One region of the Streptomyces sp. KMM 9044 genome, then DNA from elsewhere that is predicted to be linked to it. Evidence: riboswitches for the same ligand, from Rfam matches in the RefSeq annotation. Region 1 holds a riboswitch; the other holds the start of a gene.
The links. Region 1 has a riboswitch for cobalamin ahead of HUV60_RS06645 (energy-coupling factor ABC transporter permease). Riboswitches for the same ligand answer to the same signal wherever they lie in the genome.
Positions count from the first base shown of each region.

Region 2: linked by a shared signal. The riboswitch ahead of HUV60_RS02455 ((2Fe-2S) ferredoxin domain-containing protein) and the one ahead of HUV60_RS06645 (energy-coupling factor ABC transporter permease) in region 1 are both predicted to bind cobalamin.

Region 1 covers NZ_CP113910.1:1,476,264-1,479,654, forward strand. The annotation lists gene HUV60_RS06640 (ABC transporter substrate-binding protein) at 1-826, opposite strand, end outside; cobalamin riboswitch at 1,058-1,265, shown strand; gene HUV60_RS06645 (energy-coupling factor ABC transporter permease) at 1,296-2,021, shown strand; gene HUV60_RS06650 (energy-coupling factor ABC transporter substrate-binding protein) at 2,018-2,428, shown strand; gene cbiQ (cobalt ECF transporter T component CbiQ) at 2,435-3,184, shown strand; gene HUV60_RS06660 (energy-coupling factor ABC transporter ATP-binding protein) at 3,181-3,391, shown strand, end outside.
Region 2 covers NZ_CP113910.1:520,173-523,563, reverse strand. The annotation lists gene HUV60_RS02465 (ABC transporter substrate-binding protein) at 1-865, opposite strand, end outside; cobalamin riboswitch at 894-1,074, opposite strand; gene HUV60_RS02460 (hypothetical protein) at 1,065-1,484, opposite strand; cobalamin riboswitch at 1,658-1,838, shown strand; gene HUV60_RS02455 ((2Fe-2S) ferredoxin domain-containing protein) at 1,884-2,291, shown strand; gene HUV60_RS02450 ((2Fe-2S)-binding protein) at 2,355-3,053, shown strand.

The sequences.
Region 1 (3,391 bases):
AGGTGGCCTGGTGGGTCTTGAGGCCGTCGTCGTTCTTGAAGGTGGCGGCGAGGTTGGGCGGGAGGGTCGCGCCGTCGAGGTCGCCGGAGCGCAGGCGGGTGGCGCGGACGTCGTCGTCGGCGATGACCGCCATGGTGAGCTTTTTCACCTTCGGGGCGCCGCCCCAGTAGTCCGGGTTCGCCTTGAAGGTGAGCTTCTCGCCCTTGCTCCAGCCGGTGAGGACGTACGGTCCGGTGCCGACCGGCTCGGTGTTGAAGGCGCCGGTGTTGGGATCCTGCCCGGCGGTGATGTGCTCGGGGACGATGGGCAGGACGGTGCGGGCGGCGAAGGCCGCGTACGGGTACTTGAGGGTGAAGACGACCTTGTCGTCGCCGCCCGCGCGGACCTTCTCGACGGCGTCCAGTTCGCTCTTGGCGGTGTTGTTGGTCTTGTCGTCGAGCACCGTTTCGTACGTGTGGACGACGTCCTCGGCGGTGAGGGGTTCGCCGTCGCTGAACGTCACGCCGGAGCGCAGGGTGTAGGTGTAGGTGCGGCCGTCGTCGCCGATCTCGGGCAGGGCCTTCGCCAGGGCGGGCTCGAGTTCCAGGTCTGCGTCCCGGGCCAGCAGCCCGTCGAAGATCTTGGAGTTGCCGTCCTTGCCGTAGCCGAGCAGGGGGCTGAGGGTGTCGGGTTCGGAGGGAACGCCGATCACCACGGACTCGGCGGACCCGCCGCCGTGCACACCGGCGTCCGAGCCGCCGGTCGGCGCCGAGCAGGCGGCGGCCAGCGCGAGCGCGGCGGCCGTGGTCGCCGTGCCGGTGGTACGCCGTATTCGTCGGGTCGTCATCGAACCTCACACCTCTGCTGACTGGAATTCGTTGTTGCATATTAATTGCAGCAAGGTTCTGCCCAGGGCCCCGGCCCCTCATGCCGACGTTTCGGGGAACAGCGGCGCCGGGGTGCCGCCCTTGTCATCGGCGTGCGTCGGGTGTCAAGGCCGCAGGTGTGCGCCGGGGTGCGAGCTGTGCAGCGCCGTCCGCGCGCCGCGGCACCTGCTTGTCACCGGGCCGGAGCCGGTCTACTGTCGCCACGCCTTGGTGAACGGGAAATCCGGTGCGATACCGGTGCGGCCCTCGCCACTGTGATCGGGAAGTCCGGCTCCGGCCCCTGGTCCTGTCCCCGACAGGACCGACGGGCAGCCACTGGGTCCCCCTGGGACCCGGGAAGGCGGAGTTCGGGCGGTGGTACCCGTCAGCCAGGAGACCGGCCAAGGCGCGTCAACCATCCACGAGGTGCTGGAGAGGGTCTGCTGAGTCATGCATATTGCCGAAGGTTTTCTGCCACCGGCGCACGCGGTCGCCTGGGGTGCCGCGGCGACGCCGTTCGTCGTCCACGGCGCCCGGTCACTCATCCGTGACGTCAGGGAACATCCCGAGAGCACGCTGTTGCTCGGCGCCTCGGGAGCGTTCACCTTCGTTCTGTCCGCGCTGAAACTCCCCTCGGTTACCGGGAGTTGTTCCCATCCCACCGGCACCGGGCTGGGCGCCATCCTGTTCCGGCCGCCGGTCATGGCGGTGCTGGGCACCATCACCCTGCTGTTCCAGGCCCTGTTGCTCGCCCATGGCGGGCTGACCACGCTGGGCGCCAACGTCTTCTCCATGGCGGTGGTCGGGCCGTGGGCGGGGTACGGCGTGTACCGGCTGGCCCGGCGGTACGGGGCGCCGCTGATGGCGGCGGTGTTCTGCGGCGCGTTCGTCGCCGACCTGTCCACGTACTGCGTCACCAGCGCGCAACTGGCGCTCGCCTTCCCCGATCCGGGGAGCGGGTTCCTGGGCGCGCTCGGGAAGTTCGGCTCCATCTTCGCCGTCACGCAGCTCCCGCTCGCGGTGAGCGAGGGGCTGCTGACCGTGCTGGTGATGCGCCTGCTGGTGCAGTCCAGCAGGGGTGAACTGACCCGTCTCGGCGTGCTGGTGGCCAAAGCCGCCCGCAACAGGCCTGCCTCGTCGGCGACGGCGGGTACGGAATCGGAGGTGGCGCGATGACCAGGAACGCGAAGATCAACTCGCTGCTGCTGCTCGCCGTGGCCGCGCTCGCGGTGCTGCCGCTGGCGCTCGGGCTCGGCGACCACAAGGAGGAGCCGTTCGCCGGTGCGGACGGTGAGGCTCAGACCGCGATCACCGAGATCGAACCCGACTACGAGCCGTGGTTCTCGCCGCTGTACGAACCCCCGTCCGGTGAGATCGAGTCGGGGCTGTTCGCCCTCCAGGCCGCCGGCGGCGCGGGGGTCCTGGCGTACTGCTTCGGGGTGCGGCGCGGGCGGCGGCAGGGTGCGGAGCGGGCACGGGAGCAGCAGTCGGCGGCCGGCACCGGACCGGGCTCCGGCACCGGCACCGGCACCGGCTCCGGCTCCGGCTCCGGTGAAGCGGTCTCCCCCGGGCCCCGGGCCTGATCGCGCGTGCTGCCGATCGACGTGGCGGCGCACAGCAGTCGCTGGCGCCGCCGTCATCCGGTGGACAAGGCCGTGCTCGGACTGGGGCTCACCGTGCTCGCGGTCTCCCTGCCTCCATGGCCGGGCGCGGCTCTGGTGCTGGTGACCGCGCTCGCGGTGCTGCTGGGCCCGGCGGGGGTGCCGGGCCGGCGGCTGTGGCGTGCCTACCGGGTACCGCTGGGCTTCTGCGTCACCGGGACGCTCACGCTGCTCGTGCAGGTGGGCGGACCGGACGGGTGGGTGTCACCGGCCCCCGAAGGGCCGCTGCGTGCAGGCGAGTTGCTGCTGCGCACCTCGGCGGCGTCCCTCGGGGTGCTGCTGTTCGCGTTCACCACGCCGATGTCGGACCTGCTGCCGCGCCTGGTACGGGCCGGGGTGCCCGCACCCCTGGTGGACGTGGCCCTGGTGACGTACCGCATGAGCTTCCTGCTGCTCGACTCCGTGCGCCGGGTCGGTCAGGCGCAGGCGGCCCGGCTGGGGCACACCGCCCGGGCGGCGTCGTGGCGTTCGCTGGGCGGGCTCGGCGCGACGGCGTTCGTCCGGTCCTTCGACCGGGCGGCGCGACTGCAGGCGGGGCTCGCCGGGCGCGGTTACGACGGCACGCTGCGCGTCCTGGTGCCCGAGGCGCGGATCTCCGTACGGTTCACGGCCGTGAGCGTGCTGCTGCTCGTGACGCTGGCCACCGTCACCCTTCTCCTGGAAAGCCGCATGTCATGAGCGATCCCGCACCGAAAGGTCCCGCGCTGGTCGCCCTGCGGGACGCGTCCTTCGCCTACGAGGACGGCCCGGCCGTACTGAGCGGCCTCGACTTCGAGGTGCGTCAGGGGCGCGCACTCGCGTTGCTGGGCCGCAACGGCAGTGGCAAGACCACGTTGATGCGGCTGCTGAGCGGTGGACTGCGGCCGAGCGGCGGTGAGTTGACGG
Region 2 (3,391 bases), 960 kb from region 1:
TCTGCTCGACGCCGCCTGCGCCGGCGTAGTCGTAGATGGCGATCACCTCGGGCCTGCGCTCGACAACCTGTTCCCAGGAGACGTCACCGAAGACCTCGTCGAGGTCGGCGAACACGTTCTTCCCGCCGGCCAGCCGGATCAGCTCGGTGCCCAGGCCCTTGCCGCCCGCGGTGAAGGCGCTCTTGTCGCCGCTGTCGTAGACGAAGACCGGTACCTCCGGCTCCCCCTCGACGGCGGACGCGGCCTCGCCGACCCTGCCCCGGAGGTCGGCGACCAGTTCGTCGGCACGGTCGGACACGTCGAAGATCCGGCCTATGGTGCGGACCTCGGCGTAGGTGTCCTCCATCGTCAGCTGCTTCCCGCCGCAGTACTCACGGTTGAGGTACGTGTCGATGCCGGCATCGGCGAACGCCTTGCGGGAGCGGCCCTCGTTCTCGGCGAAGGCGCTGCCGTAGCCGCCGTAGACGAAGTCGGGTTCGGCGTCGAGGATCCTCTCGAACGACGGTTCCCTCTGGGCGAGTTCCGGTACCGTCTCGAAGTCCTTCCTCAGCTCCGGCAGTACGGCCGAGTCGGGGAAGGCGGTGCCCACCATGTGGTCCTCCAGACCGAGGGCGAGCATCAGTTCCGCGGGGTGCTGGTGGATGGTGACCACCCGGGACGGCGGTGTGCCGTACGTCGTCCTCACACCGCAGTTGTCGATGGTGACGGGAAAGCCTCCGGGCACGGTCGAGGTGGCCTTCGCGTGGCCGGCGCCGTCGTCGGACGAGCCGCAGCCGGCGGTCAGCAGGACCGCCGACAGTGCGACCGCCGCGGCCGTCGTGCGACGGCACTGGCGCTTTCGCGCAGGGGTGAGCAAGGGAAACACGTGAAGCCTCCTGGAGTCCGCGCTCCTTGGGACGGGCCCGCGACAGGCCAGTGTCCTGACTCCCGGATCGACGTTCCCCTCCGCCTTCCCGCGCGGCGCGCAGTGGCGTGTCGGAGGGGCGCTCCCCGGTCACAGTGGCGGGACCGTGCCGGATTCGCACCGGCTTCCTGTCTCCCGTCGCGGCGATGACCAGGTGATACTACGTTTCCCCGGGGCGAGGGCGAAAGGGCGTACGGGACCGGCCGTACACCCCTGCTGTCGTGCCGGTCCGCACCGTCGGGCCGTCACCGCGCCGCACCACCTTGGACGGGACGACCTCGCGGGCGAGCGGTTCCTTGGGGCGAGGGCGAAAGGGCGTACGGGACCGGCCGTACACCCCTGCTGTCGTGCCGGTCCGCACCGTCGGGCCGTCACCGCGCCGCACCACCTTGGACGGGACGACCTCGCGGGCGAGCGGTTCCTTGCCCGCGAGGTCCAGGATGAGGACGCAGCCCGGGGCCAGGCAGGCGCGCGGGGGTGCGCAGCACGCGTACGTCGTCGCCGGGATCCCCGTCGCCGTGGTGTCCGGCGCGACCGAGGACGGGACCGTCCGGCCGGGCCGCCCGTGACGGCACCGCACGCCCGCGAGGCGGAACGATGTTCCCGTCCGTGCACGAACACGACGGCCCGACGGGTGCCGCGCATCCCGCGCATCCGGCCCGGCCCTGTTCCGCGCGCACCGCGTACGCCCGGTCCGCCCGGCCGGTCCCCTCGGGGACGCGGGCGGGGGCCATCGTGGTGCGAGGGCCCGCGCGATGGAATGATGGCCGACGACAGGGCGACGGCGGAACGAGGAAGCCGGTGTGAATCCGGCGCGGTCCCGCCACTGTGATCGGCGAGCGAGACCCGCACATGACCACTGCCCGCACCAGGGCGGGAAGGCGCGGAGCGCGCATCGACCCGAGAGCCAGGAGACTCACGCGGTCGCCTCCTCGACGCGTCCCGGGGCGGATCTCCCCGGAGAGAGGAACGATGCCGCATGCCCGCCGAAGCGAGCACGGCCGGAACGACGTCCGTCGACGTCGCGACCCCGGGGCCCGCCCCGGCGCCCTGCAGAGTCGTCGTGTGCAGGGACTGCTGCTGTGGCAGCCCGAAGGTGATCGGTGTCGACCACACGGCGCAGACAGCGCGCCTGCGCGCGGAGGTACCTGTGCGGGTGTCCGAGTGCCTGGACGTGTGCGAACAGGCCAACGTCATCGTCGTCCAGCCCTCCGCGGCGGGCCGGGCCGCCGGCGCCCGGCCCGTCTGGCTCGGACTGGTCAACGACCCGGACGCCATCGAGGACATCGCCGCCTGGGCACGCGCCGGCGGACCCGGAACAGTGCCCCGGCCGGAGATCCTCGACCTGTACGCCATCACTCCACCGCGGCGGCGTACGGCTTCCTGAGACCACGCTCACCCATTCATCGACCCTGTGTCGGTACATCCGCCGGAAGGGAAGCGCCCCGACATGACCGAACATGCCCGGGCGGCTGCCGGGGCCGTCGCCGCGGCTCTCCGGGACGTGACGGCCCTCGGCGGGTTCTTCGCCGTGCACGTCGGTGGCCGGGACGAGGGCTGGCATCCGCTCGACCACTCCTATGCGAGGGGCTTCACCGACCTGGCCGAGGCCGTGGCGCACCGGCACCACACCCGCGAACCGCGGATCGGTGTGTCCATCGTCCACCTCGGACACGCGGCACGCCTGTGGTCCCCCGCCCTCGCTTGCGCACTGCTGCACGGCATCGTCCTGGACCTGACGGAGTTGCAGCGTGCCGACGACGGACCGGCCCTCCGTCTGCCCCGCCCTGCCGGCTGGTACACCGAGCGGTTGCCCGAACCCGTTCTCACCCTGAACGAGCAGGTGATGGGCCATCTGCGGGGGCTCGCGGCCGGACTCCGTGTCAGGATCGCTCCGCGTCTGCTGGACGGGAACGCCGCCTCCGCGCTCGTCGGGGCGTCCCACGCCCTGCTGGGGGCCCGCCCCGGGCTGCGCGAGCCGCTCACCGGCCTCACGGCCGAACTGCTGAGTACCGGACGGCTTGCGGGCACGGGAATGATCACCGGACCGGATCTCACGTTCCGACGCCGCAGTTGCTGCCTCTACTACCGTGCGCCGAACGGCTCCAAGTGCGGTGACTGCTGCCTGGCCGGCCGAGACGGACCGTGAGCAGCCAGGACGCCGCGCGGGCCCACCGGCCCCGCGCAGGAGAGTGTTCCGGTGAGGGGGGGGGAGACCCCGAACGGGGCAGGGCGGACTCCGGTGACGCCCGGCCTCCAGGCGTCCGCTGTTCCCTCCCCGTGACGCCCCGTTGACAGAAGTCGACGGAGATCACACAATCAGTGCTGTGACCACACACCGGTTCAACACGACGACGGGGCCTCTGCGCGTCCCGGACCGAATCGGTTGTGAACGCTCCGGTCGATAACCGGCTGCCTCCGAGCCGCAGGCTCGACGCACCCCGCCCCTGAATCCGGACCGTGCCTCCGTCTTCCCGGCGGACGCTC